4 regions of the Streptomyces sp. JN8 genome follow, and region 1 is predicted to be linked to each of the others. Evidence: riboswitches for the same ligand, from Rfam matches in the RefSeq annotation. Region 1 holds a riboswitch; each other region holds the start of a gene.
The links. A riboswitch is a leader RNA that binds a small molecule or an ion and turns the genes downstream of it on or off. The one in region 1 is predicted to bind cyclic di-AMP.

Region 1 (2,178 bases):
CCCAACACCGGTCCGGCTCTTGACGACCTGTGGAAGGTGCTGCGGACGCTGGCCGAGGAGGGCCTGACCGACGCCGAGCGGGAGACGGCCGTGCAGAACCTGGTGGGGGTCGCGCCGCTCAAGTACGAGACGGCCGCCTCCGTCGCCGCGACGCTCTCCGACCAGGTCGAGCAGCACCTCCCGGACGACTACCAGGCGCAGTTGTACGCCCGGCTGGCCGAGACGGGCACGGTCGAGGCGACCGCGGCCGTGGTCAGCGCGTTCCCCGTGGACCGTCTCGTCACCGTGCTCGTCGGCGACGCGTCGGAGATCGCGGAGCCGGTGCGCGCGCTCGGGATCGGTGAAGTGACCGTCGTGACCGGCTGATTCACGCGGTCCGCAGGGCGGGGAGGACCCCGACGGCCTGGCCCGTCGGGGTCCTCCCCTTTGTCCGTATTGGGGCAAGGGTTGGCTTTTGCCTTGTGGCATGTCTTACAAAATGCCTGTCCGGTTGGTGATTGAAAGACGATCCGCATAGCGTCAGGCCGTCTGTCCGTCAGTTGCACGTGCCGCACCCGCGGCATCGGTCAGACATCGCCGAGTCCCCGTCAGGCGCGAGCCTGGGGAGCCGGGGACCCACACGCAGTCCCTGGGGTGAATCGGGCGCCTTCGTCTCGTACGGAGGGGCTCGTAGGAGACCTTCCTGCTCCGAACCCGTCAGCTAACCCGGTAGGCGAGAGGGAAGGAAAGGACCAGCCCCTACATGGCGTTCACCCGTGCCACCGGGAAGCATCGTGCTCCGAGCCGGATGGCGCGCCGCGGCGCGGGCATCGCCGGCGCGGCGACCCTCGCCACCGCCGGCGTCATCGGCACCCTGGCCTCCCCGGCGCTCGCCGCCGACACGGACGACCGCTCCCTCGAGGACACCGGCCTCACCAAGGTGATCACCGAGGACGACCTCGCCGAGCGGATCGACGCCCAGGCCGCCGCCCAGGAGCGGGAGGCCTTCGAGATCGCCGCCAAGGCCAAGGCCGAGGCCGAGGCGAAGCGCAAGGCCGAGGCCCGCGCCAAGGAGATCCGCGAGGCCGAGCAGCGCGCCGCCCGCGAGGCCGAGCGCCGCCGCCTGGCCTCCTTCCAGCTCCCGGTCGACGGCTCGTACGTGTCCACCGGCTACAAGACCGGCGGCTCGCTCTGGTCCTCCGGCAGCCACTCCGGCGTCGACTTCCACGCCGCCTACGGCAGCACCGTGGTCTCGGTCGGCTCCGGCACCGTCGTCGAGGCCGGCTGGGGCGGCGCGTACGGCAACAACATCGTCATCCGGATGAACGACGGCACGTACACCCAGTACGGTCACCTGTCCTCCATCGGGGTCTATGTCGGCCAGACCGTCGAGCCCGGTGAGCGGATCGGCATCTCGGGCTCCACCGGCAACTCGACCGGACCCCACCTCCACTTCGAGGCGCGGACGACCGCCGAGTACGGCTCCGACGTCAACCCGGTCGCATACCTGCGCGCCCGCGGCGTCAACGTCTGACCCGACGCCCCCGGGCGGCTCGTCGCGCCGCCCCCGCCCGCATCGCAAAAGCCCCGGCTCGTACAGAGCCGGGGCTTTTCGTCGCGCGCGGCACATCGATATTCCGCCGGGGCATCGGAAATTCCGGCGCGCTGCAATAGAGTCGCAGATCGGGCGCAGAACAGGCGCCGGTGTAATTGACTCGCGCGGACCAAGGCGGAGGTCGGACATGCGCATTCCCGCGCACTCGGTATGCACGGCGATCCGGGACGACATCGTCACGGGCGTCTTCGAGCCGGGCGCCCGGCTGACCGAGGACCAGCTCGCCCGCCGGTACGGGGTCTCCCGGGTCCCGGTCCGCGAGGCCCTGCGGACCCTGGAGTCCGAGGGCTTCGTGGTCACCCGCCGGCACGCCGGGGCGCAGGTCGCGGAGCCCACCGAGCAGGAGGCCGCCGATCTGCTCGACATGCGGGCGCTGCTCGAACCGCTGGGGGCCGCCCGCGCCGCCCAGCGGCGCACGGAGGCGCATCTCAAGGTGCTGCGCGGCCTGGTCAGGCTGGGGCAGGAGCGGGCCAGGCGGGGGCAGGGCGAGGATCTGCGCTCACTCGGGGGCTGGTTCCACGAGACGCTGGCCCAGGCCTCCGGCAGCCCGGCCCTGACGGCCCTGCTGACCCAGCTGCGGCACA
Region 2 (2,178 bases), 2.7 Mb from region 1:
CCCGTCTCGCCGACCGCGCCGACGAGCCCGCCCGCGTCGACCGACCCGAGCGACCCGGCCGCGCCCACCGCCCCGGGCACGCCCGACGCGTCCGTGACGCCCGGCGCGCCCGGCTCCACCGCACCCGGTGCGCCGGCGGACGACCCGTCGTCGGCGACCCCCGGCACCGGCAAGCACCGGGGCGACGCCGCACCGGAGGAAACCGGCAACCCGGACAGTTCTACCGAATCAGGTAGACATGCCTCTCCGGATAACGAGCTGGACGAAAAGCCGCTGAAGGCGTCGCCTGCTGACGCTTCGAAGGAAACGGACGCAACGGACAGTCAGGGCAAGTCGGACTCCTACCTCGTGCAGCCGGGTGACAACCTCTCCGACATTGCACAGGAGAACGAACTCCCCGGAGGCTGGACCGCCCTCTATGACGCCAACCGGCGGACCGTGGGCCTCGATCCGGACCTCATCCTCCCTGGTCAGGCGCTTGACCTGACGAACGGTTCGACCGCGTCGGCGGAGTAGTTCGGGCGCGTATGTCCGGTTCTGGGCAAGTGAGACATGGGTCTCTTCACCCCAACTGGCGTGTCGCGCCCGCAAACTTTGCTCCCGTCACCTCTCACCTGCGCAAACACGACCCACCGGAAGGCAAGCAGGGGCGATTTCTCCCCTATGAGGGTCTTTGAACTTCCGGTGGGTCTGTGTCTACGGTCGTCACCGCTCGCCACCGCGGGCCCCGTCGACCGAAACGCCGAATCCTGCCGTCGGCCGACGGGCATCGTCGCGCAAGCGCCGAAGGCAGGAGTGGGGGACCCAAGGTAAGTGCCGGTCCCGGCCGTTGAGACAGACGGCCGAAGACCGGCTTGGGGTGAAGCCGCGTGCTAGGACACGCGGCCGGGCACCTTCCGGCCCGAACCCGACAGCTCACCTCACAGGCGTCGGTGAGGAGAATCCCCATGCTGTTTTCCGCCAAGGGCAAACACCGCCGTCCCTCCAAGGCCACCCAGGTCGCCGCGCTCGTCGGCGTCACCGGTGTCGCCGTGGCCGCCCCGCTGATGACCGCGGGCACCGCCTCGGCCGCCACGGCCTCGGAGTGGGACCGCGTCGCCGCCTGCGAGTCCGGCGGCAACTGGTCCATCAACACCGGCAACGGCTACTACGGCGGTCTGCAGTTCTCGGCCTCCACCTGGGCCGCGTACGGCGGCACCGCCTACGCCTCGACCGCCGACCAGGCGTCGAAGTCGCAGCAGATCGCCGTCGCCGAGAAGGTCCTCGCGGGCCAGGGCAAGGGCGCCTGGCCGTCCTGCGGCGTGGGCCTCTCGGGCGCCTCCTACGAGGGCGGCGCCACCGAGAGCGCGCCGCAGCAGAGCACCCAGCAGCCGCAGCAGGAGCGGAAGGCCGAGCAGCCGACCACCCGCAGCGAGAAGCGCCAGGCCCCGAAGAAGGCCGCGCAGCAGGCCGCTCCGCAGGCCGACGCGAAGAAGACCGTCACCACCCCGACCGGCAAGAAGGTCAAGAAGGGCGACGGCGAGTACAAGGTCGCCACCGGCGACACCCTCAGCAAGATCGCCCAGGCGCACGGCGTCAAGGGCGGCTGGGCCGAGCTGTTCAAGCTCAACAAGGACGTCGTCGAGGACGCCGACCTCATCTACCCGGGCCAGCAGCTTCACCTGAAGTGAGCCCGGCGGTCCGCGTGAGTCCGGCGGCTCACGCGGACCCTCCGACCCTCCCGCGGTGACCACCCCGGCCCGACGCGCCCATCCCCCGTGCGCGCCGGGCCGGGGTTCCCCCGTTTCGGGCCCGCGCCCGGAGGAGACCGGAGAAGACCGGAGAAGACCGGAGAAGACCGGAGAAGACCGGAGAAGACCGGAGAAGCGGGGAGGGGCCGGCGCGACGACCGGCCCGCCGCGGCGGTTACCCGCCGGTAGGTCTGGGGCTCTTCGTCCCGACATGCCTGCCCTTGGGTCCTTTTTCGTCCCAGGGGGCGGGCGCCCGGCTGGCCGGAGCCCGCGAGCCGGTTAGGCTCTTGTCGCAAGGCCAAGCGACCCTGCACCGACCTTGCGTCACATCCAGCGTCACATCCCAAAAAGGAGATGCTCGTGCCGTCCATCGACGTCGTCGTAGCCCGGGAAATCCTGGACTCCCGAGGCAACCCCACGGTCGAGGTCGAGGTCGGCCTCGACGACG
Region 3 (2,178 bases), 1.7 Mb from region 1:
CGTCTACAACGGGACCGCGGGCGAGATCTCGTCGTTCACCGAGTTCCTGACCGTGTTCACGGTCTCCGCGCTGGCCCTGCTGATCAACCGGGTGGTCCGCCGCAGCGGCGAGCGGCTCGCCTCGGCGCGGGTCATCGCGGAGGCCGCGCAGAAGGCGGTGCTGCCGACGCCGGCCGAGCGGATCGGCGGGCTGCAGTGCGCGGCGCGGTACGAGGCGGCGCAGGCGGACGCGTTCATCGGCGGCGACCTGTTCGCCGTCCAGGACACGCCCTACGGGGTGCGGCTCGTGACCGGCGACGTCCGCGGCAAGGGCATGGACGCGGTCGAGGCCGTCGCCGTCGTCATCGGGGCGTTCCGGGAGGCGGCCGAGCAGGAGCGGACGCTGGAGGGCGTGGCGCGGCGGCTCGAACGCGCCCTCGCCCGGGAGGGCACCCGCCGGCACGGTCTCGACGCCTTCGAGGGGTTCACCACGGCCGTCCTCGCCGAGATCCCGCGCGGGGACGGCGGCGGTACCTTCGACGGTTTCGTACGGGTCGTCAACCGCGGGCACCCGCCTCCGCTGATGCTGCACGCCGACGGGCACCTCGACATGCTGGAGCCGGGCGAGGCGGCGCTGCCGCTCGGCATGGGCGATCTGGCGTCGTGGCCGGACCGGGCCGAGGCGCGGCCGTACCCGCCGGGCGCGACGCTGCTCTTCTACACCGACGGCCTCTCGGAGGCGCGGAACGCCGAGGGGGTCTTCTACGACCCGGCCGAGCGGCTGGCGGGGCGGATCTTCCCGGGGCCCGAGGAGCTGCTGGACGCGCTCGTGGACGACGTGCGGCTGCACACCGGGGGCGGGTCGACGGACGACATGGCGCTGCTCGCCGTGAGCCGTCCGGCGACGGGTCAGCCGGAGCGGCGCCGGACGATGCCGGTGGTGCCGCCGGGCGGGCGCTGACCGCCCGGTGGGGACCTGTCACCGGCCGTAGTCGAGGGGTGTCGCTGCGATAACAATTGACACAACGTCAGATCGCGGAGGTTTGGGCCTTCCTCGCTGAACGGGGGTCAACTCGGACGATTCCCTCCCAATTCAATGAATGATCAAGAGGAACGGCTTGGAATCGGGAGCCCGTGTCTATTAACGTTCGATAACGCAGCGCGGTCGTCCCAGCCGTCGCAAGAGACGGCACCGTGCGCACGCGCCGAATCCTGAAAAGGAACCGGGGAACCACCACTTGGGGTGAATCGGGCCTTCGCACCTGTGCGACGTGCCCGTAGGAGACCTTCCTGCTCCGAACCCGTCAGCTAACCCGGTAGGCGAGAAGGAAGGAAAGGAGCGCGCCTTCGTGGCGTCCAACACTCCCGCACCCGAAGCCCCCTTCGACGCCTTCGGTGGTGGTGCGGGTCCCGCCGCCCCGGACACCGAGTGGAACCCCACCGAGGGATCCCTCCGCTCCGGCGGTCGCCACCGGGTCGTCAAGCAGCGCTCCAACTTCGCGCGTTCCTCCACCGTCCTCGGCGTCGGCGTGATCGCGGCCGTCGGTGCCGGCGGCCTCGCCACCGCGCAGGAGAAGCCCCCGGTCGCCATATCGCTCCCGGACCTCCCCGACCTCCACCTGCCGGACGCCCACGACCTCCCCGGCGTCGGCGACCTCCTCCCCGAGCAGGCCACCGAGACGGTCAGCGCGGACCGCGCCAACCCGAACCCGCTCACCGTCGCCTCGTACGCCACCGCCGAGGACCAGGGCACGCAGGCTCCGCGGATGCAGCAGGCCGGCCTGGTCACCCAGGGCGGCTCGGCCGCCCAGGCCGCGCCCGGCGCCGGCGACGCGGGCGAGGCCCTGCGCGCCCGCATCCTCCAGCAGGCCGAACAGCAGCAGGCCTCCGCCGACGCCGCCGACAAGGCCGCCGCGGAGAAGGCGGCGGCGGAGAAGGCCGCCGCCGAGGCGAAGGCCAAGGCCGACGCCGCGGAGAAGGCGGAAGCCGAGGCCAAGGCGAAGGCCGAGGCGGAGGCCAAGGCCAAGGCGGAAGCGGAGGCCAGGGCGAAGGCAGAGGCCGCGGCCGAGGCCGAGCGCCTCGCCAAGCTGGCCGCGAGCTACTCGCTGCCGCTCTCCTCCTACAGCCTCAGCGCCACCTACATGCAGTCCGGTTCGATGTGGTCCTCCGGCTACCACACCGGCCTCGACTTCGCCGCCC
Region 4 (2,178 bases), 4.6 Mb from region 1:
ACGCTGCGCTCGCTCCACTGCGACGTCGAGACCACCTGCCTGTGCCAGGCCGTCTCCACCGCCGCCGTGCTGCTCGCCGCCGGAACCCCGGGCAAGCGCATGATGCTGCCGGGCGCCCGGGTGACGCTCCGCCAGCCCGCGATGGACGAGCCGCTCCAGGGCCAGCCGAGCGACCTCGACATCCACGCCCGCGAACTGCTCCGCCTCCGCACGCTGATGACGGGGATGCTGGTCGAGCACACGGGCCGGGAGCGGGACCGCGTCGAGGCCGACCTCGACCGGCTCACGGTGCTGGACGCCCCGGCGGCGCTCGCGTACGGCCTGGTGGACCACGTGATCACGAGTCGGCGCGCGGTCGCCGGCGGCGCGGCGCGGTGACCCGGCCGTGGTCCCCGAGTTGCCGCCGCTGCCCGCGCTGACCCGCGCCGAGGGGGAACTCGTCGACGCCTACCTCGAGGTCGTCGACCTGCTCGGGAAGATCAATCCGTCCCGGGGCACGCACACCTACGGCGCCCTGCGCGCGGCTCAGGCCCTGGTGGGGCGGGCGGAGGCGCTGTTGCGGGCCGTGACGCTGATGCACCTGCGGGGCGAGAGCGAGGTGCACGCGGACACATTGGCGCGCGCCCTGCGGGTGTTGGACGGCGAGCGCAGGACCGGTCGCGTCACCGTCCGGCAGACCCCCGCGAGTTGACAGGACCGCGTGTCGTGTCCAGGTCCGGACGGCCGACGCGCACCGCAGATTCGCTCCCTCGTTCGGCGTAGTCGACGAGTCGACATATGTGCCGGGTGACTTGCACAGCAGGTGTACGCATTTGGCGGAATGGGACGTTCCACCGCTGGTGCGAGGCTCGTCGGCCCCGCCTCCGAAGATCACAAAGGCTCTCTGTCCACCCGAATGGATCAGTCGTGAGGAGCCTCACATATCGCCGTTTCAGCTCGGATTTCGGCCCTGTTGTGGGTCAAGATCCCTGTCGACGACAAGCCCCCGCCACCGCGGCGGGGCGGTCCGGGCGGACGCCGAGTCCTGCCGCTGTCCCGGACGTCTGGTCGACAGAAGTGGATCGGCAGGAGTGGAGGACCCGATTTTTACGGGGCGTACGCGCTGTTCCGGCAGCGGGATCGTCCCTTGGGGTGAAGCCGCGTCAGCGGCCGGGCATCTTCGCCAGCCCGAACCCGACAGGTCATCCTTCGCAGGCGGCTGACGAAGGGTTGCGCATGACTGCGCAGATGCACGTCCCGTCCCTGCTGTCCCGGGCCGGAGCCGTCTCGGCTCTCACCCTCGCCGCCGTCGGCGGCACGCTGTTCGCACCCGGTGCGGCGGTCGAGGCCCAGGCAGCCACCACGCACGCGAACAAGGCACTGAGCGTCGCCGCGTCCAAGAAGGGAGCTCCGTACCGGTACGGAAGCAGCGGGCCCTCCCGGTTCGACTGCTCCGGTCTGACGCTCTACGCGTACAAGAAGGCGGGCAAGTCGCTGCCCCGCACCGCGCAGCAGCAGTACAACAAGACCCGGCACATCTCCGCCTCCACCAGGCAGAAGGGGGACCTGGTCTTCTTCCACTCCGGCGGAAGGGTGTACCACGTCGGCATCTACGCCGGCAGCGGCAAAATCTGGCACTCGCCCAAGACGGGTTCCTGGGTGAAGCTCGACAAGATCTGGTCGTCGAAGGTCTACTACGGCCGCGTCCGCTGATCAGGCGGCGGTAGCGGTTCGTCTGTGGGGGGGGTGCGGTGGCGCCGCCGTACCCCTGACCGACGGAACTCGACCCCGGGAACCCCGGCCGTCCGGGCCGGGTCCTCCTCACGGCCGGCGGGCGGGACCGCGCTCCGGCGGACTAACAGCTGGCCAGCGGGACCGCGGTCCAGGGAAGAGTGATCCAGACCGTCTTGCCCCCGTCGTCCGTCGGCGTGACCGACAGACGGCCGCCGGCCTCCGCGGCCAGGACGCGGATGATGACCATGCCCCGGCCGTTGTCCTGCTGGACCGCCGCCGGGAGACGGCGCGGACGGCGCGGATGGCTGTCCGTGACACCGATGTACAACTGCTCCTCGCGCTCCAGGCGGACGTCGACCGTGAAGGTCGGCGACTGGCCCAGGGTGTGCAGCACGGCGTTGGTCGCCAGCTCGGAGACGATCAGCCGGATGGCGTCCGCGATGTCCGCGGCATCGTCCAGGCCCC

Region 2: it holds a riboswitch for cyclic di-AMP, as region 1 does, so the genes downstream of both, ACY0MR_RS22115 (transglycosylase family protein) here and ACY0MR_RS09940 (M23 family metallopeptidase) in region 1, are expected to answer to the same signal.
Region 3: it holds a riboswitch for cyclic di-AMP, as region 1 does, so the genes downstream of both, ACY0MR_RS17430 (M23 family metallopeptidase) here and ACY0MR_RS09940 (M23 family metallopeptidase) in region 1, are expected to answer to the same signal.
Region 4: it holds a riboswitch for cyclic di-AMP, as region 1 does, so the genes downstream of both, ACY0MR_RS30855 (C40 family peptidase) here and ACY0MR_RS09940 (M23 family metallopeptidase) in region 1, are expected to answer to the same signal.

Annotation. Positions count from the first base shown of each region.
Region 1 is NZ_CM147852.1:2,327,408-2,329,585, reverse strand. It holds gene ACY0MR_RS09945 (M16 family metallopeptidase) at 1-366, shown strand, start outside; cyclic di-AMP (ydaO/yuaA leader) riboswitch at 565-730, shown strand; gene ACY0MR_RS09940 (M23 family metallopeptidase) at 743-1,513, shown strand; gene ACY0MR_RS09935 (GntR family transcriptional regulator) at 1,722-2,178, shown strand, end outside.
Region 2 is NZ_CM147852.1:5,004,919-5,007,096, forward strand. It holds gene ACY0MR_RS22110 (transglycosylase family protein) at 1-516, shown strand, start outside; cyclic di-AMP (ydaO/yuaA leader) riboswitch at 772-944, shown strand; gene ACY0MR_RS22115 (transglycosylase family protein) at 948-1,670, shown strand; gene eno (phosphopyruvate hydratase) at 2,085-2,178, shown strand, end outside.
Region 3 is NZ_CM147852.1:3,987,599-3,989,776, reverse strand. It holds gene ACY0MR_RS17435 (PP2C family protein-serine/threonine phosphatase) at 1-940, shown strand, start outside; cyclic di-AMP (ydaO/yuaA leader) riboswitch at 1,173-1,317, shown strand; gene ACY0MR_RS17430 (M23 family metallopeptidase) at 1,329-2,178, shown strand, end outside.
Region 4 is NZ_CM147852.1:6,973,374-6,975,551, reverse strand. It holds gene ACY0MR_RS30865 (ATP-dependent Clp protease proteolytic subunit) at 1-378, shown strand, start outside; gene ACY0MR_RS30860 (hypothetical protein) at 386-691, shown strand; cyclic di-AMP (ydaO/yuaA leader) riboswitch at 1,082-1,212, shown strand; gene ACY0MR_RS30855 (C40 family peptidase) at 1,216-1,692, shown strand; gene ACY0MR_RS30850 (ATP-binding protein) at 1,835-2,178, opposite strand, start outside.